3 regions of the Nocardioides sp. 31GB23 genome follow, and region 1 is predicted to be linked to each of the others. Evidence: predicted binding sites of a transcription regulator. Region 1 holds the regulator's gene; each other region holds the start of a gene.
The links. The regulator LexA, encoded in region 1, represses DNA repair genes until DNA is damaged. The targets are predictions, from matches to a motif close to TCGAACANNTGTTCGA.
Positions count from the first base shown of each region.

Region 1 (4,132 bases):
CGTGCTGGGCTCGCACATCAGCGGTCTCCGACCGGGGTCGCCACGCGCCGCACCGTGCTGGTGCCGGCGAGGGTCTCGAACGACGCGTCGTGCGTCGCGGTGGTCTGCTTGTCGTCGCGCGCGCCGATCACGAACCAGTCCATCTGGGTGCGCTCGGCGGTGATGTCGAGCACCGAGAAGCCGTGGTCGTCGAAGTTCAGGTACTTGATGTGGCGGTTGTTGGCCTGGATCGCGGCCTCCACCACCGGGGTCAGCGCGGGCTGGCCGGTGATGTCCTTGAGGTTGTTGGAGGTCACCGAGGAGCAGACGAGCTCGACGCCGACCGAGTCGCCGAGCACCGGGTAGGCCGAGGTGTCCAGCGGCAGGTCGCAGGCCCAGCCGGAGTGGATGTCGCCGGTCACGAAGACCACGTCCTTGACCTGGTGGTCGCGGATGTGGGCGAAGACCTCGCGCCGGTCGGCGGTGTAGCCGTCCCACTGGTCGACGTTGTACGGCGCGCCGTCCTGCGGCAGCAGCCCGGTGACGTTGTTGACGGGGTCGATGAGCTCGTTGGGCAGGTCGGCGAAGGTGACGGGCGCGATCATCACCGGGTTGCCGATCACCTTCCACTGCGGGGCGTGGTCGCCCCGGGTCAGGGAGTCCTTGAGCCACTCCATCTGCCGGTTGCCGGTGATGGTGCGCAACGGGTCGTTGACCTCGGCGTCGACGACCGGGGTGGCGACCTGCTGGGAGCGGTAGGTGCGCAGGTCGAGCATGCTGATCTCGGCCAGGTCGCCGAAGCGCAGCCGCCGGTAGAGCCGCGCGCCGTCGCCCAGCGAGGCGGTGCCGTCCATGCGCACCGGCATCCACTCGTCGTACGCGCGGTGGGCGCGGGCGCGCCGCTTGAGGTAGTCGCCCTCGCTGTCGTCGTGGTTCTCGGCGTTCTTGCGCCACTGGTCGTTGGTGACCTCGTGGTCGTCCCAGGTCACGATCCAGGCGTACCTCGCGTGCAGCGCCTGCAGGTCGGGGTCGGTCTTGTACTGCGCGTGCCGGCGGCGGTAGTCGGACAGCGAGACCATCTCGCGGGCCGGGTCGTGGGCGCGGACGTCGACGTTGTCCTGGCCCATGCCGTACTGGCCGGGGGCGTACTCGTAGAGGTAGTCGCCCAGGTGCAGCACCGCGTGCAGGTCGTCGCGCTCGGCGAGCAGCCGGTAGGCGCTGAACCAGCCGGCCTGCAGGTTGGCGCAGGAGACCACGCCGAAGCGCAGGTTGGCTGGCGTGGCGCGCTTGGCCGGGGCGGTGCGGGTGGTGCCGACGGGGCTGCGCTGGCCGCGAGCGGTGAAGCGGTAGTAGTAGGTCGTCGCGGGCCGCAGGCCGCGCACGTCGAGCTTGACGGTGTGGTCGCGCGCGGCGCTGGTGACGAAGCGGCCGCGGCGCACCACGTCGCGGAAGCGGCGGTCGGTGGCGACCTCCCAGCGCACCCCCAGCCGCGGGCCCTTGCCGGAGCCCGGGGTGGCGGCGCGGGTGGGGGTGACCCGGGTCCAGATGAGCACCGCGCGCGGCAGCGGGTCGCCCGAGGCGACCCCGTGGGCGAAGACGTCGTGGCGGGCCCGGGCCGCCTGGGCGGCCGGCAGGGCGCCGCTGCCGGCGGCGATCGCGACGCTGCCGGCGCCTCCGGCGGCCAGCACGGTACGCCGGGCGAGCGAGGTCGAGGTCGGGCTCTGGGGTGGGGTCACGCCTCATCCAACGACGAAACCCCGCCCGCGTGACGCGGACGGGGGTGTCGACACCCACTGTTCACCGTCGGTTCGACGGCGGGTCGGTGGCGGGTCGGTGGTGGGGCTCAGACGCTGCGGAGCACGGCGGTGACGACGCCCAGGATCGAGGCGTGGGTGCCGTCGATGGGCTCGTAGGCGTCGTTGTGGGGCAGCAGCCAGACCTTGCCGTCCTTGCGCTGGAAGGTCTTGACGGTGGCTTCCTCGCCGATCAGGGCGGCGACCATCTGGCCGTTGCTGGCGGTCTGCTCCTGGCGGATCACCACGTAGTCGCCGTCGCAGATCGCGGCGTCGATCATCGAGTCGCCGGAGACCTCGAGCAGGAACAGCTGGCCGTCGCCGACGAGCTGCTGCGGCAGCGGGAAGACCGCCTCGACGCGCTCCTCGGCCAGGATCGGGCCACCGGCGGCGATCCGGCCCACGACCGGCACGTAGGAGGCCGCCGGCATGGTGTTACCGATGTCGGTCTCGTCGACCGAGCTCTCGTCGGCCGAGGAGATCGCCTTGCGCCGGGCCATCAGCTCGGGCAGGAAGACCTCGAGGGCGCGGGGGCGGTGGGGGTCGCGCTTGAGGAAGCCCTTCTCCTCGAGCACCTTGAGCTGGTGGGAGACGCTGGACGTGCTGGTCAGGCCGACGGCCTGGCCGATCTCGCGCATGCTCGGCGGGTAGCCGCGGGTCTCGATGGCCTCCTTGATGCAGGCCAGCACCTTGACCTGACGCGGGGTCAGGCCGGTCGCGTCGGGGGGCCCGTCGGGCAGCTCTGCGACGCCCCGCTTGCGGGGGCCGCCGTCCTTGGTCGCCATCGTGTGCCTTTCGTGCGCGAGGCCCGAGCCGGGGAGTCCGCTCGGATGGTCGTGGGGCCACGTTATCGCCGCACGCGTCCGACTTCAAACATCTGTTCGACTGCGTGTCGCGAGCTGCGGGCCGCCCTCACCGTCTCGAACAATTGTTCACCAGACCCCTTGCGTGCGTCGAACACCTGATCTAGTCTCGCTCATGTGTTCGATCGAACACCTGGTCGATCCGGTGCCTGATGGCCGGTTCGAGCGGGACTGTCGGTGGTCGTCGGTAGACATCACCTCGCAGCGATCGACCACCCGACCACCCCCTTCCCCAGGAGGTCCAGATGAGCACGATGACCCTCACCGCCACCCCGGCCCAGCTCCGCCTGCGCCCGGCCCGCACCACCCCTGCCACCACCCCTGCCCCCGTCCGGCTGACCCGCCGCGGCCGGCTCGTGGTGCTGGCGCTCGGCCTGCTGCTCGTCGCCCTGGTGGGCGTCGTCCTGGCCGGCGGCTCGGTGGCCACCAGCGAGTCCGGTCCCACCCCGGCGACCGAGATGATCACCGTCGGCACGGGCGACACGCTGTGGGCGATCGCTGCCGAGCGTGCCGAGGCCGGCGACGTGCGTGAGGTCATCGAGCGCATTCAGCGGCTCAACTCCCTCGACGGTGGCCTGGTGGTCACCGGTCAGCGGCTGGTCGTCCCGGCCGGCTGAGCCGGACGCCCGGGCGTGAGGTCCGGGCACGGCGGCCACCTGGCCGCCCACGATTTTCGCCGGTCGCCTCGACCCCGGCCGGCGAAACCAGGGGAAAGACGAGGGGCGGGCCCGCAGTGGGCCCGCCCCTCGCGCCATGTCCGGGTGCGCCTCGGTCAGGGTGGGGGCATGGGTGCGGCTCGCGACGACGACGTGTTCGAGGAACGACTGGCGCAGTGGCAGGCCTGGTGCGAGGCGCCGTGGGGCCGGCTGCGGTTCAGCGTGGTGCGCGAGACGCTGCGCCGCCAGGCCCAGGCGCTGGGTGGGACCGACGGTGGGCTGCGGGTGCTCGACGTGGGCGGCGGCGACGGGCGCGACGCGGTCGCGCTGGCCCGGATGGGTCACCAGGTGACGGTCCTGGACCCCGCGGCCTCCTGGCTCGCCGAGGCCCGCTCGCGTGCGGAGTCGGCCGGGGTGGGGGAGTGGCTGGTGACCGTCGAGGGGTCCATCGACGACCTGGGCGCGGTCGGCGGCGGCTTCGACCTGGTGCTGTGCCACTTCGTGGTGCACTACCGCCCCGCCGAGACCGGCGCTGCCGACGTGCGACGTCTGGCGGGGGCGGCGCGCCCCGGCGGACGGGTCTCGGTGATGGCGCCCAACCCCGCCGCCCGGGTGCTCGGCCGGCTGGTGCGCGAGGGCCCGGAGGCGGCGCTCGACCAGCTCGAGCGCGACGACATGGAGTCGGCCACCTTCGCCACCACCGCCCGGGCGGTGCCCCCCGAGGAGGTCGAGGGCCTCCTGGTGGACGCCGGGCTCGAGGTGGTCGGGCGGTACGCCGCTCGCGTCGCCAACGACTACCTCGCCGACGACACCCTCAAGGCCGACCCGGTCTACTTCGCGG
Region 1 is NZ_JBDYKJ010000037.1:40,667-44,798, forward strand. It holds gene ABKW28_RS13310 (alkaline phosphatase family protein) at 1-18, opposite strand, end outside; gene ABKW28_RS13315 (alkaline phosphatase D family protein) at 18-1,715, opposite strand; gene lexA (transcriptional repressor LexA) at 1,823-2,557, opposite strand; gene ABKW28_RS13325 (LysM peptidoglycan-binding domain-containing protein) at 2,881-3,252, shown strand; partial or broken gene ABKW28_RS13330 (methyltransferase domain-containing protein) at 3,421-4,132, shown strand, end outside.

Region 2 (4,132 bases), on a different contig from region 1:
TGCAGGTGCGGGAACGGGTCGGGCACGGGTCGGTCCACCTCTCGCGTCGGCTCGACCCTGACGACAATCTTCTCGAACTCATGTTCGAGAAGACATCCAGCCTAACCCCGCCGCGTCCCCGGCGCCAACCCGCCCTCACCAGATCGCGGCGACCCACTCCGGACGGTCGACGAAGGGGTTGCGGTTGCCCTGCCAGGTCTCGAAGATCGCGTCGTTGCGGGCGCGCTCGAAGGCGTCGGGCGGGTCCTGCTCGTGCCAGCGCAGCAGGGTCGAGAGCCGACCGAGGTGGCCCAGCGCGTCGAGGTCGCGCCGGCCCACCTGCTCGGAGACCTCGAGGTCGGCGAAGCCGTCGCCGCCCTCGTAGCGCACCGCCATGTAGAGCACCATCCGGGCCACGTCGCCCTTCACCGCCTCGCGCGGCTCCCAGGAGTCGGCGTCGCGGTAGGTGTCGGCGGCCTCGCCCTGGGGGCTGCCGCCGTCGTCGAAGTCGAGGCTGGAGCGGTCGGCGTTGACGCTGACGTCGGCCGGGCGCACGTGGTGCAGGTCGGTGCCGGGGCCCGCGGCGGTGCCGAACCCGCCACGGCTCTGCGGCCACACGTGCTCGCGGTTCCACTCCTCGGGGTCTCCACCGTTGGCGTCGCCCGGCACGCTGTCGCCGGTGTAGAGCTCGATCACGCGACCGGGCGCTGCGGGGTCGGCGTCGGTGTCGCGCAGCGCCTCCCACAGCTCGTCGTAGCGCAGCCGCTCGACGTCGGTCGAGACGATCTCGTGCAGCGCGCGAGCCAGGTCGTCGCCGGAGCGACCCTCGGCGTCGGCGTAGTACTCCTGCACCACCGCGGGCAGGTCGCCGGCGGCGCTCGGGGCCGGGGTGAGTGGCGCGGCGCCGACGAGCGCGACCGCGTCGACCTGCTTGAGCCCGGCGGCCGAGAAGTACGACGCCCGCTCGCCGCCGAGCACCACCTCCGCACCCAGCAGCTCGGGGTGCGAGGCCAGGCCCCAGGTGCTGCGCAGCGGGGCGGGCAGCTGGACCAGGAGCATCCGCGCCGGGTCGCGCTCCCCCGGGTCGTCGGCCACCGCGAGCGCCAGGTCGGAGGAGAAGGGGCCGCGCACCACCTCGCCCGGGGCGACGGGCTGGCCGACCAGGTGCCCCCGCACGCTCAGCGCCGTGCCGTCGGGGCTGGCCAGCGCCTGCGCGACGCCGGTCGCGCCGGCCGTCGCGACGGGGTCGAGCAACGTGCGCGCCCCGCCCGCGGACCCGGCCTCCTCGGCGGGCTCCTGGCCGGCGCAGGCCGGGAGCAGCCCCAGGACACCGACGAGGAGGAGGACGCCGAGCCGACGCGGGGCGAGGACGGGAGGCATGGGCCCAGCCTGCCTCACCCGGCGCGGGCGATGCGCTCCTGGAGCGGCGGGTGCGGCACCAGCCCCAGGCACTGCTCGACCACGGCGAGGAACCGGTCGGCGTCGCGGACGAGGTCGTCGGCCTCGCGCTCGGTGACCGCCCGCGAGGAGCCGGCCTCGGCCGCGGCCCGCTTGGCGGCGCCGGCGGAGAAGAACGTTGCCCACTCGGCGAGCTCGGGGGCCACCTCGGCCAGCAGCACCCAGGCGTTCTTCTGGGCCCGGCGGCGCGGACCGGCGGGCCGGGCCCGCGCGGAGAGCAGGGCGGCGGCCGAGCGCAGCGCCGACACGTGCGCCCCGGCGTAGCGGGCCGGGACCTCGGGGGTGGCCATCGCCTCGCTGAGCGACGCCGCGGCCCGGGCGAGGTAGGAGTGCGTGGTCACCGGCAGGGCCTGCGGGTGCGGCACGGGCGCGGAGAAGGAGGAGCGGGTCATCACCGGCACCCCGTCAGTCCGCGCAGCCGACGAGCAGCCACTGCCCGGCGTCGACGTCGAGGGCGAGGTCGAAGACCCCGCCGGTGTCCTCGGCCCCGCGCACCGCGGCACCACGCCCGGCCTCGACGCGCCACAGCGCGCGCTCGGCGAGCAGCTCCTCGAGCGGGCGGGGGCGGGCCGGCCGCTCGGCGCTCGAGCCGTCGGCGGGCTCCTCGGACCCCAGCACCGCCCGCACGCCGGCGTGGCGCCACCACTCCCCGGTCTCCACCCAGTGCTCCAGCACCGAGCGGACCTTCCAGAGCCGCCCGCGCCACAGGAACTGCTCGGGGACCATCGTCTCGGCGCCGGCCAGCTGGCCGCACCGCACCTCGACGGGCTCGTCGTAGCGTCGCATCAGCTCCATCACTGCCACCTCTCCGGCGCGCCGGGCGCCAGGTCCGCCTGGAGCCCCCAGCGGAGGCGGGGTCGAGGTCGCCCCCGCCGGGAGCATGTTCGAATCTGTGTTCGAACTTGTTCCCAAGGTACACGCCCCCACCGACAGTGGGTCAAGGATCGTGGCGGGGCCCTGTGGAGGAGCGCCGCCGGCGGCTCAGGAGGCGGCGATCCGGTCGTGCGTGGCGCTGAGGTAGCGGTCGGTGTCGGGGTGGAACATGGTGACCAGGATCGCGACCTCGACCACCAGCGAGAGGTAGCTGAGCACCACGAAGAGCTGGGGCGGCTCGACACGGATGCCACTCAGGGTCGCGACCGCCGTCATCACCACCAGCACCGCCAGGCACACCCGCGCCCAGTGGTGGCCGTTGCGGAAGAAGACCAGCAGCACCCCCATCAGCATCGCCATCACCACGAAGAGCACCGCGGCGACCGGGAAGAACTGCGGGACCGCGATCGGCTGCTCCTCGATCAGGTAGTCGAGACCCTGCCGCTCGAGGATCTCGGCGGCCGAGCGGTGCCCCCGCGCCCAGTTGAGCACCAGGTCGTCGCGCAGCACCGCCGTCAGGACCACGGTCAGGGCCCCCAGCGCCAGCAGCACCAGGTGCAGCCGCAGGCACGCCCTCAGCGCGCGCGGTCGTTCCAGGCGGTCGTCGTCCATGACGGCCCTCTCTCGTGCGTGGTCTCGTGCGTGGTCTCGTGGTCCGGGGGCGGCAGCCGGGTGCGGGGCACCCGGTGCGAACTCTAGGGTCGCAGCCATGAGCACCGAGCACCCGGGCATCGCCCGGTTCCGCGCCGAGCTGGCCCGCCTGGGTGGGCACGGCGAGGTCGTCGTCCTGCCCGACGCCGTCCACACCGCCGCGCTGGCCGCCGAGGCCCTGGGCTGCGAGGTGGGCGCGATCGCCAACAGCCTGCTCTTCGACGCCGGCGGCTCGCCGGTGCTGGTGCTGACCTCGGGCGCGCACCGGGTCGACGTGCGGGCGCTCGCCGAGCGCATCGGGGTCGAGCGCCTCGCCCGGGCCGGCCCCGACTTCGTGCGCGAGCACACGGGGCAGGTGATCGGCGGGGTCTCCCCCCTCGCCCACCCGGCGCCGGTGCCGACGTACCTCGACGAGTGGCTGGCGCGCCACGAGGTCGTCTGGGCGGCCGCGGGCCACCCCGCCGCCGTCTTCTCGACCTCCTTCGAGGAGCTGCGCCAGATGACCGGCGCGGGCGTCGTCGACGTCGAGGCCCCGCCGGCCTGAGCCGCCTGGCTAGTCTGTGCCCGTGGCGAGGGTCGTGGTGGTCGGGGGCGGGTACGCCGGCCTCGCCACCGCCGGCCGGCTCGCCAAGACCGGCCACGACGTCACCCTCCTCGAGCGTGCCGCGACCCTCGGCGGGGCCCTGGGCTCGGTGCACGCCGACGGCTACCGCTGGGACGCCGGCCCGACGTCGACGCTGCTTCCCGCGGTGCTGCGCGACCTGTTCCGCAAGACCGGGCGCCCGCTCGAGCGCGAGCTCGACCTGGTCGCGCTGGAGACGGTGCGCACGCACCGCTTCGTCGACGGCTCCGAGCTGGCCCTGCCCGGCGGGTCGCGCTCGGGGCAGCTGCGGGCGGTGGAGGAGCTCTCCCCCGGCCAGGGCCAGGCGTGGCTCGACCACGTCGCGGCCTACACCGACGACTGGGAGGTGCTGCGCCGCCACTACCTCGAGCAGCCGTGGGAGCGCGCCTCGCTGCCGGCCGACCTCAAGGAGCGGCTGGGCTCGCGCGAGACCCTGCAGCGGCGGCTGCGCCGCACGCTCAAGGACGACCGGCTGCGCGACGTCGCGGCCCACCCCTTCGTCACCGACGGCCACGCCGTCCGCGACGTCCCCGCCTGGATGGGCCTGGT
Region 2 is NZ_JBDYKJ010000072.1:3,806-7,937, reverse strand. It holds gene dnaE (DNA polymerase III subunit alpha) at 1-26, opposite strand, end outside; gene ABKW28_RS18830 (endonuclease) at 136-1,359, opposite strand; gene ABKW28_RS18825 (SAV_6107 family HEPN domain-containing protein) at 1,374-1,829, opposite strand; gene ABKW28_RS18820 (DUF6504 family protein) at 1,843-2,232, opposite strand; gene ABKW28_RS18815 (hypothetical protein) at 2,419-2,922, opposite strand; gene ABKW28_RS18810 (YbaK/EbsC family protein) at 3,020-3,505, shown strand; gene ABKW28_RS18805 (FAD-dependent oxidoreductase) at 3,528-4,132, shown strand, end outside.
Region 2: the regulator LexA is predicted to act here: its motif matches at 2,322-2,337, upstream of ABKW28_RS18820 (DUF6504 family protein).

Region 3 (4,132 bases), on a different contig from region 1:
AGGCAGCGCTGGCGACGGTCAACGATCCCGAGATCAAGCGGCCGATCACCGACCTCGGCATGGTCGACACCGTCGAGATCTCCGACTCCGGTGTCGTCACCCTCACCGTCCTGCTGACCGTGGCCGGCTGCCCGCTCAAGGAGACCATCACCCGTGACGTGACCACGGCCGTCGGCAAGGTCCCCGGCGTCACCGACGTGGCGCTGACCCTGGGCGTGATGACCGACGAGCAGCGCTCGGGCCTGAAGGAGGTGCTGAGCGGCGGCAAGGCGCAGCGCGAGATCCCCTTCGCCCAGCCCGGCTCGCTGACCAAGGTCTTCGCGATCGCCAGCGGCAAGGGCGGCGTCGGCAAGTCGTCGGTCACCGTCAACCTGGCCCTCTCGATGGCCAAGAGCGGCCTCAAGGTCGGCATCGTCGACGCCGACATCTACGGCCACTCGGTGCCGGCGATGCTCGGCGTCGCCGACGCCCGCCCCACCCAGGTCGAGGACCTGATCATGCCCGTGCCGACCTCCTCGGGCGTCTCGGTCATCTCGATCGGCATGCTCAAGCCGCGCCGCGACCAGGTCGTCGCCTGGCGCGGCCCGATGCTCGACCGGGCGCTCGTGCAGATGCTCGCCGACGTCTACTGGGGCGACCTCGACGTGCTGCTGCTCGACTTGCCGCCGGGCACCGGCGACGTGGCGATCTCGCTGGGCCAGCACCTGCCGGGCGCCGAGGTCGTGGTCGTCACCACTCCCCAGGAGGCCGCGGCCGAGGTCGCCGAGCGCGCCGGGACGATGGCCTCGATGATGCACCAGCGCGTCGTCGGCGTCGTCGAGAACATGAGCTTCCTGCCCTGCCCGCACTGCGCCGAGGACGGTGTCGAGCACCGCCTCGAGATCTTCGGCAGCGGCGGCGGCGCGCGGGTGGCCGCCACCCTCTCCGGCCGCTTCGGCTACGACGTGCCGGTGCTGGGCGAGATCCCGCTCGACCTCTCGCTGCGCGAAGGCGGCGACGTCGGCAAGCCGATCGTCGACGCCGACCCCACGGCCCCCGCCGCGCAGGTGCTCTCCTCGGTCGCCGAGCGGCTCGCCGGACGGGGTCGCGGCCTGGCCGGCATGCAGCTCGGGCTGACGCCGACCAGCAAGTTCTGAGCCCAGCCCCCTAGGCTGTCGGCGTGTTCGGAATCGGGCTGGCAGAGCTGGCGGTCATCGCGTTGGTCGCCATCGTGGTCTTCGGGCCCGACAAGGTGCCCGACCTGGCCCGGCAGGCCGGGCAGTGGCTCAAGATGGCCAAGAAGTTCGCCAACAACGCCCGCGACGAGCTGCGCACCGAGCTCGGTCCCGAGTACGCCGACCTCGAGCTGCGCGACCTCGACCCGCGCACGATCGTGCGCAAGCACATCATCGAGGCGATGGAGGACGCCGACGACGAGGAGGAGCGCGAGCAGCGCCGCCCCGGCGTGCGCCCCCTCGACGACGGCGAGACGCCGCCGTACGACCTCGAGGCGACCTGAGCCACGCCCCACGGGCGTGAGTCGGCCCTAGCCGTCGTCGCGGCTCTGCACCGCCGCGAGCCCGTCGGTCGCGACCAGCACCACCCGGCGACCCGCGCCCACGACCTCCACGAAGTCGGCGCCCACCCGCTGCAGGACGCCGTCGTGGCGTGAGCCGTCGACCAGGTGCAGCACGCAGCGCTCGCCGCTGTCGGCGAGCCGGCGCAACGCCGAGCCCACCGCGAGCCGCGCCGTGGCCGGCCAGGCCACCTCGGGCACCGAGCGCTCCGGGAGGTCGTGCGCGGCCGTGATCGCCGCCGTGCGCAGCACCCAGTCCTGCGCGGGCCCGCGCACCAGCAGCCACCCGGTCCCCACCCGCTCGAGCGTGCCGCCCACCGGCCCGACGCCGCGCACCTCGAGGCGCACCCGGGTGCCCGTCGCGGCCATCAGCCGGCTGGCCATGCTCACCTCGGCGTACGCCGCCCGCGCGCGGTCGGCGAGCTCGAGGCTGCGCTCGGCGTCGTAGAGCGCCTCGGCCTGCTGCTCGAGGTCGTCGAGCACGTCGAAGAGCTCGTCCTCCCACGTCATGCCCGTGACTCTCTCACGTGGGCCCGCCTCGGCGGAGCCTGTGGACGGACGATTGACGACCCCGTCGAACGAGCGTTGAATGACGCAAACAGACGCAAACGCAACGATCGACAGGTTCTCGGGATGATCGACGTCATACACGCCACCGCCGCACGCTGCCTGCTGGTCTGGGGCGCCGCCACCGCGACGGCCGCGCCGCTGCTGGCGCTCCTGGCGTCGGCGACGCTCGCTCCTGCCCGGGGCTTCGACGACCTGCTGGTGCGCGCGTGCAGCGCGGCGCTGCTCGCCTGCACCGCGTGGGGGTGGCTCTGCGTGACCGCCGTCGTCGTCGAGGCGCGCTCGGGTCGCGGGCCGGGCGCGTCCTCACCGGGAGTCCCCCGGTCGCTGCGCCGCCTGGTGCTGCGCGCCTGCGGACTGGCCCTCGTGGGGGCCACCGCGGCCGGCGTGGTCCCCGCGGCGGCGACACCCGACCACCTCCAGCAGGGCACGGTCCTCGGCGCCGGCCCGACCGACCCGCTCGTCGGCCTGCCGCTGCCCCAGCGGGCCGCCGGAGCGGCGCACCGCACGGGCACGGAGCCGGTGCGGGTCGAGGCGGTGCGGGTCGAGGCGGTGCGGGTCGAGCCGGGCGACAGCCTGTGGTCGTTGAGCGCCGCGCACCTGGCCGACGGCACCCGGCCTCCCGACGACGCCGCGGTGGCGGCGTACTGGCCCCGGGTGCACGCGGCCAACCACGACGTCGTCGGCCCCGATCCCGACCTGCTGCTGCCCGGCCAGGTCCTGCGCCTGCCACCCGCCTGACCACCCGCCTGACCAGCCATCCGGACATCCACCTGGGCACCCGCCCCCACGACCACCCGAGGAGCACGCCATGACCACCTTCCCGCTTGACCGCGACCGGGTCCCCGAGACCGTGCCGCTGGCGGCCGTCCAGGGCACCCTGGCGCTCGACCTGCAGCCGCGCACCGCCCCGCCGCGGGCACCCCGGGCACGTCCCGGCACCCCCGGGCAGGTGCTGCCCATCGACCAGCGCGCCCGGCGCGAGGGCGAGCAGTGGGTCGGGTCGTTCGCCCAGGCGGTCGTCGAGGTGGTCGGCGGTGACCGCCCGGCGTCCCAGCTCGTGCGCTGGACCACTCGCAGCGTCTACGAGGACCTCACCCGCCGTGCGCAGCTCGTGGCACGCGCAGGTGCTCACCAGCCCGGTCTGGCCCGGGTGCAGCCGGTGCGCCCCCAGGTGCTCAGCGTGCACACCTGCTTCCCGTGCCGCGACATCCTCGAGAGCAGCGTGCACGTGCGCTACGGGCACCGCTCCCGGGCCATCGCGGCGCGCTTCGAGCGCCGGGCACCCGCGGGTGCAGCCGGCGCGCGAACCGGAGAGCGGTGGCTGTGCACCGCCCTCCAGTTCGCCTGAGCCTCGTCAGCCCTGGTCGTCAGCCCTGGTCGTCAGCCCTGGGCGCGAGCCGTCGTGCCGGTGGGCCCACCGGGGGCGCCGTGGCACTGCTTGAACTTCTTGCCCGACCCGCAGGGGCAGGTGGCGTTGCGGCTGACCCCGGCGTAGGGGTCCTCCGCCGTCGCGACGTCGGCGCGCACCTCGGCCTCGCCGTCCTCGGCGGGCGCCGAGTAGGTGAGGTTCTGCGGCGAGCTGGGGGCGTCGAGGCCCTTGGCGTGGATGTGCGGCGCCTCGCCCTGCTGGCCCAGCACCGGGGCCCGGAGACCGGGCGCGACGGTGAGGACCTGCTCCTCGTCCTCGTCCTGCTGCTCGTCGACGGTGACCTCGAGGTTGAAGAGGAACCCGACGGTCTCCTCCTTGATGCCGTCCATCATCGCCGCGAACATGTCGAAGCCCTCGCGCTGGTACTCCACCAGCGGGTCGCGCTGGGAGTAGGCACGCAGGTAGATGCCCTCGCGCAGGTAGTCCATCTCGTAGAGGTGCTCGCGCCACTTGCGGTCGAGCACCGAGAGGATCACGCGGCGCTCGAGCTCGCGGGCGACCTCCTCGCCCATCTCGGCGACCCGCGCGTCGTAGGCCGACTGGGCGTCGGCGCGCAGCCGCTGGATCACGGTGTCGCG
Region 3 is NZ_JBDYKJ010000015.1:29,996-34,127, reverse strand. It holds gene ABKW28_RS06715 (P-loop NTPase) at 1-1,136, shown strand, start outside; gene ABKW28_RS06710 (sec-independent translocase) at 1,160-1,498, shown strand; gene ABKW28_RS06705 (hypothetical protein) at 1,526-2,065, opposite strand; gene ABKW28_RS06700 (LysM peptidoglycan-binding domain-containing protein) at 2,189-2,863, shown strand; gene ABKW28_RS06695 (Rv3235 family protein) at 2,934-3,473, shown strand; gene secA (preprotein translocase subunit SecA) at 3,506-4,132, opposite strand, start outside.
Region 3: the regulator LexA is predicted to act here: its motif matches at 2,130-2,145, upstream of ABKW28_RS06700 (LysM peptidoglycan-binding domain-containing protein).